Regions from separate parts of the Blastococcus sp. SYSU DS0616 genome, predicted to be linked through region 2. Evidence: riboswitches for the same ligand, from Rfam matches in the RefSeq annotation. Region 2 holds a riboswitch; the other holds the start of a gene.
What was found. A riboswitch is a leader RNA that binds a small molecule or an ion and turns the genes downstream of it on or off. The one in region 2 is predicted to bind cyclic di-AMP.
Positions count from the first base shown of each region.

Region 1 (3,108 bases), on a different contig from region 2:
GCCGCGGAGCAGGCCGGTTCCCGGGAGGACCGCGACCGCGCCCGCCGCGCCTGGGGTCGGTTCACCCGCAACTTCGTCGTCCAGGGCACCGGAGCGGAGTGGGCGCTGTGCTGGCTGGCCGACCTCCGCAACCGGCTCTGGCGGCTGGGCGGCGACGGGCCGCTGGGGACCCGGGCGCACCTCGCGTTCTTCCTCCACGACGAGGTGGTCGTGCACACCCCCGAGCACCTGGCCGACGACGTGGTCGAGGCGGTGCGCGCCGCGGCCACCACGGCCGGGCGGCTGCTGTTCGGCGCCTTCCCGGTGGACTTCCCGCTGGACGTCGCCGTCGTCCGGTCCTGGGCCGACGCCGGCTGAACGGACTGCCGTACACCACCGACGGGGCCGGCACGGTGGCGCGACACGCGTCACGATCTGCGGAAGTGACCGCTCCCGCATTGTCACGACTGCATAACGACGGTTACCGTGGCGGAGCCCGGCCGATCGTTCTCTCCCCATCCGGGGAGGGTCTGCCGGGCGCCGCCGAGTCGCCCGCCGCCTTCGAGCTGCGGGCGAGCCGGGGACCCACCGAAGTTCTGGGGTGAATCGCGCACCGGGCACGTCCCGGTGCGGGTAGGGCTGCTTCCCGTCCGAATCCGTCAGCTAACCCGGTAGGCGGCACGACGGAAGAAACGGAGAGCCGCCGCATGGCGCGCCCCTGCACCGCCGCACCACCCCGCGCCCGCCGGCACCGCCGCCCCCCGGTGCGTCCCCGGACCTGACCGCACGCGCACCCGGCGTCCCGCCGGTCGCCCCCACCAGCGATGACCGCCGGCCGAGCCGCCGGTGCCCGGTGGCCCCGCGACCCGGCGCCGGTCCGCAGCCCGCATCCCTCGCGGTCCGCCTCGCCCGGCCGACCCCGCCGCACCAACGGAGCACCCCGAACCCATGGATCCCCGCACCACCACCTCGGGCCGTCGTGGCCCGCTCGCCCTCCGCCGTCGCCCGCCCTCGGGCCTCCGCCGTCCGGCGTTCTACCTCGGGGTCGCCGCCGCCGGTGCCCTCCTGGTCAACACCCTCGTCGGCGTGGACCCGGGCGCCCAGGCCGAGGCCGGCACCTCGCAGTCGGTGAGCGTCGCCCAGGAGCTCGGGCTCACCTCCCGCTCCGGCCCGGTCGACGTCGCCGAGGACCTCGCCCCGCTGCAGGACCTGGCGGCCAGCCGCAGCAGCCGCGAGGCCGAGCAGGTCGCGGCCCAGCAGGCCCAGGCCGCGGCCGACCAGGCCGAGCTCGACCGGCAGAAGGCCGAGGCGGAGGCCACCGCCCGCGCCGAGGCCGAGGCGAAGGCTGCCGAGGAGAAGGCAGCGGAGGAGGCCGCAGCCGCCGAGCGGGCGGCCGCGGCCCCCGCCGCGGCGACGCCCACGCAGGAGGCCCGGGCCGCCGCCACCACCGCCGCCTCGGTGGCGGCCACGGCGGTCGCCCGCATCTCCAACACCGCGGGCAGCGTGAAGCCGCAGACCCAGGCCGCGGCCGACGCGGTGGTCAGCAACGTGCCCGGCGCCGCGGGGATCACCCTCGGCGGCACCCGGGCCAGCGCCGCCGACCCGGGCGGGCACCCCTCGGGCCTGGCGCTGGACTACATGGTGATGTCCGACGCCGCCCTCGGGGACGCGATCGTCGCCTACCACCGCGCCCACTGGGCCGAGCTGGGCGTGGACTACCTGATCTGGCAGCAGCGGATGCTCTCGTCCCCCGGCGGCTCGTGGCAGGCGATGGAGAACCGGGGCAGCGCGACGGCCAACCACTTCGACCACGTGCACGTGAACTACAACTGATCCCGCCGTCCCGCGGCCGTGCTTAGGTGAGCCGGCGGACCACGGACAGCGGCAGCACCCGCATGGCCAGCCCGATGGGCACCCACGGCCACGCGGGGACGTAGGCCGTGGCCCGCCGGGCCTCGATGGCGGTCACCATGGCGTGGACGCCCGTCGGGGTGTCCACCATGAACCGGGTCCGCTGCTGCACGTGCTGGTTCATCTCCGACCGGATGTAGCCGGGGTAGATCACCGACACGTCCAGGCCGGGGATCCGCTCGGCCCGCAGCCCCTCGGCGAGGGACGCGACCCCGGCCTTGGTGGCGGCGTAGGTGGTCATCGACCGGCGCATGCCGCGCAGCGCCGACATCGAGGAGATCAGCACGAGGTGCCCGCGGCCCTGGCGGCGGAAGATCTCCAGCGCCGCCTCGGTCTGCGCCAGCGCGCCGACGAAGTTCGTCATCGCCGTCTCGCGGTTGGCCTCGGCCCGGCCGGTGCCCAGGGGCGCGCCCTTGCCGAGGCCGGCGTTCACGACCACCCGGTCGATCGAGCCGAACGCCGCGGCGAACGCGGTGAAGACCGTGGGCACGGCCTGGGCGTCGGTGACGTCGAGCGCCGCGGTCTCCACCCGCCGGCCGGTGGCCGAGCGGATCTCCGCTGCGAGGGCGTCCAGCCGATCGGTGCGCCGGGCGCAGAGCGCCAGGTCGTGGCCGCGGGCGGCGAACTGCCGGGCCATCTCCTCGCCCAGGCCGGAACTCGCGCCGGTGATGAGGACGACGCCGGTGTTCATGGGTGCTCCTGTCGATCGGTGCGGCAAGCCGCTGCGGCCGGCCGGCACGCACGGTACGAGAGCCCGCAGGCGGATCCGCGGCCGGCACCGCGGCGGCGCGTGGGGCCGGCCGGGTTCCACCTCGTCGGCTCCGCCGGGGTTCAGACCCCCTCCGGGCGGGCACACCTGCAGGACGTACGAGTACGGGGGAGCGCGGAGGCGCCCTCTCGGCACCGACACGAGGGGACTCGGGAGTGACCACGGCCGGAACCAGCCGACGGTGCCTGGACGGCCGCTACCAGCTGCAGCAGCTCATCGCCGTCGGCGGGATGGGTGAGGTCTGGCGGGCGCGCGACCTGCAGCTCCACCGGTCCGTGGCGGTCAAGGTGCTGCGCAGCGAGTACGCCGACGACCCGGAGTTCGTGGCGCGCTTCCGCTCCGAGGCCCGGCACGCGGCGGCGTTGAGCCACCCCAACATCGCCGCGGTCCTCGACTACGGGGAGACGACCGCCGAGGACACCGGCGAGCGGCTGGCCTACCTGGTGATG
Region 1 covers NZ_JBJHAJ010000023.1:15,066-18,173, forward strand. Annotated here, with positions in the region: gene ACI79K_RS16030 (bifunctional 3'-5' exonuclease/DNA polymerase) at 1-357, shown strand, start outside; cyclic di-AMP (ydaO/yuaA leader) riboswitch at 526-673, shown strand; gene ACI79K_RS16035 (hypothetical protein) at 928-1,812, shown strand; gene ACI79K_RS16040 (SDR family oxidoreductase) at 1,835-2,581, opposite strand; gene ACI79K_RS16045 (protein kinase domain-containing protein) at 2,815-3,108, shown strand, end outside.
Region 1: it holds a riboswitch for cyclic di-AMP, as region 2 does, so the genes downstream of both, ACI79K_RS16035 (hypothetical protein) here and ACI79K_RS18175 (C40 family peptidase) in region 2, are expected to answer to the same signal.

Region 2 (3,108 bases):
CCCCCCCCCCCCCCCCCCCCCCCGCCCCCCCCCCCCCCCCCCCCCCCCCCCCCCCCCCCGGGTGTCTCAGCCGGCGGTCGTCAGCCGGCGATCCGCCGGGCGCTGTTGTAGCCGCCCATCGAGTCGATCGACGCGACCTTCACCGGGACACCGGACGTGGCGGCGTGCACCATCTGGCCGTTGCCGATGTAGATGCCGACGTGGCTGACCGGGCTGTAGAAGAACACCAGGTCACCCGGCTGCAGGGCGGACCGGGAGACCGGCGTCCCCATGGTCGACTGCATGCGGCTGGAGTGCGGCAGGCTGATGCCCGCGGCCGCGTAGGCGTACTGCACCAGGCCCGAGCAGTCGAAGGCGTTCGGGCCGGCGGCCGCCCACACGTAGGGGTCGCCGATCTGGGCCATGGCGGTGTTCACCGCGGTCTGCGCCGCGCCGCTGCCGCCGGACACCGGCGCGGGCGGCGCGGGGGCGGGGGCCGGGGCGGGAGCCGCGGGGGCCGGGGCGGGAGCCGCGGCTGCGGGAGCCGGGGCGGCGGGAGCCGGGGCGGCGGCCGGCGCCTCCTCGGCGGCCTGGGCTGCCTGGGCCGCGGCGGCCTCCTCGGCGGCGTGCCGCTCGGCGGCGGCGCGGGAGGCGCGCTGTTCCTCGGCGCTCAGCCGGTCGAAGTGCGCCTGGTAGACGGCGATCTCCTCGTCGAGGCGCGCCCGCTCGGCGTTCACGCGGTCGACCTGCGCCTGGGCGTCCGCCGCGGCCCGCTCGGCGTCCGCACGGGCGCGCTCGGCGTCCTCGCCGGCGGTCCGGGCCTCCCCGAGCACGCCGTTGTTGTGGGCGGCGATCGTGTCGAGCAGGCCGACCCGGTCGATCAGCTCCGTGGGCGAGCCGCTGGTCAGCATCGCCGTCACGGTGTCCAGCCGGTCACCGGTGTACGCGCTGCGGGCCACCGTGCGGACGCGGTCCTGCGCCTGGGCCAAGGCGGCCTGCGCGGCGGTGAGCTCCTCGGCGGCCGCGTCGGCGGACGCCTGCGCCGCCTTGAGGTGCTCGCGGGTCTCGTTGAAGCGCTCGGTGAGCACCTCCAGGTCGTGCGCGCGGGCGGCGACGAGGTCCGCCGCCTCCTGGGAGGTGGCCGGCTCGGGGTCGGCGACGGCGGGGAGCGGCGCCAGGACGACGCCGCCGGCGGCCACGAGGGCCAGCAGGGCCCGCCGTCCGGTGATGCGGCGGTGGGCAGGGCTGAGCGAACTCGCCATGTTCGGCGGGTCTTCCTTTCTTCCACGGCCGCCTACCGGGTTAGCTGACGGGTTCGGGCGGGAAGTCGCCCGGCGGCGGACGGCCCGTGCGGGCCGCTCGTCGCTTCACCCCAGGTGGTGCGTTGGGTCCCCGGTCCGGGTGCCGGACGGATCCGGCGGGTGGTTCGGCGGCGTCCGGGCGGCTGTCACGGGTCGAGTGACGAGAGGGTCCGTCCGGACGGGCCCACGCTAGGTGCCGATCCGGCCGATCACCATGCCTGGGGACGACTTCGTCCAGCACCGTGGCCGACAGTCCGGCGGGCGTTCACGCCCAGTCACCGACGCGCCGTGACACGCCCGCGGTCGGCTGACGTGAGGTGGACCACCTCACCGACGACCCAGACCGCCGGGGGGCGGACTGCGTGCTCGGTGAGGGTGGCCGGGAGGTCGGCCAGGGTGGTGCGCAGCGACCGCTGGGTGGGGGTGGAGCCGTCGGTGACGACCGCGACGGGGGTGTCGGGTGCGCGGCCGTGCTCGACGAGGGCGGCGGCGATGGCGGGGGCGGTGTCGACGCCCATGAGGACGACGAGGGTGCCGCGCAGTGCGCCGAGGGCGGCCCAGTCGACCAGTGACTGGGGGTGGCCGGGGGGCAGGTGGCCGGAGACGACGACGAATTCGTGGGTGAGGCCGCGGTGGGTGACCGGGATGCCGGCGAGGGCGGGGACGGCGACGGCGCTGGTGATGCCGGGCACGACCTCGACGGGGATGCCGGCGTCGGTGCAGGCCTGGACCTCTTCGAAGCCGCGGCCGAAGACGAAGGGGTCGCCGCCCTTGAGACGGACGACGCGGCGGCCGGCGCGGGCGTGGGTGATCAGCAGGTCGTTGATGGTCTCCTGGGCCATCGAGCGGCCGCGCGGCAGTTTGGAGGCGTCGACGACCTCGACCTCGGGGGGGAGCGAGGCGAGCAGTGGCTGGGGGCCGAGGTGGTCGGCGACGACGACGTCGGCGGTGGCCAGCGCCTGCCGGCCGCGCACGGTGATCAGCCCCGGATCACCCGGGCCGCCACCGACGAGGACGACCCGCCCCGGCCCGGTGTCGGAACGGCGGACCGGCAGGGTGCCGTCGGCGACCCCGGCGAGGACCGCGTCGCGGAGCCCGGCCGCCGCCCGGGGGTCGGCCGCGTCGTGGACCGCCAGCACGAGGTCGCCGGCGCGGCCGGTGACGGGCAGCTCGGCGCCGGCCCGCGCACCGTCGGTGCGGGCGCAGAAGATCCGGTGCCGGTCGGCGTCCCCGGCCACCGCGGCGTCGACGTCGGGATCGCCGGTCGCGGCCAGCGCGAACCACGCCCCGGCGAGATCCCCGGCGGCGTAGCGCCGCGGCCACCACTCCAGGTGCCCGGCGGTGGCGGCCGACTCCAGCGCCGGCGTCAGGCCCGGGCTGACCACCGTCACCTCCGCGCCGGCGGCGAGCAGGCCGGTCACCCCGCGGTGCGCGGCCGTACCCCCGCCCACGACGACCACGCGCCGGCCGGCCAGCCGCAGCCCGACCGGGTGCACGCCGTCGCCGGTGGGCTGGGTGGTCACGGGTCCTCCTGCTGCATCGGTGGGGGTGGTCCGGTGCGGGTCGGCGGTCGGGTCCGGCGGCCGCGCGACGGCGACGGTCACCCGGCCGCGCACCGTCTTCCCGACCTCGAGCACCCCGCCCCCGAGGAGCGCCGCCGCCTCGGCGACCGACGGGGTGCCCACCCGGTCGGCGACCGCGCCGGACGGTGCGGGCACGCGCACCCCGGCCAGCGCCTCGGCCGGGTGACCGGCGAGCGGCCAGCCGCGCCGGGCGGCGGCGTCCACCAGCCCCGGCTCGCGCACGCGCGTGTCCAGAGTGGCCAGCC
Region 2 covers NZ_JBJHAJ010000030.1:47,923-51,030, reverse strand. Annotated here, with positions in the region: gene ACI79K_RS18175 (C40 family peptidase) at 81-1,241, opposite strand; cyclic di-AMP (ydaO/yuaA leader) riboswitch at 1,256-1,409, opposite strand; gene cobA (uroporphyrinogen-III C-methyltransferase) at 1,556-3,108, opposite strand, start outside.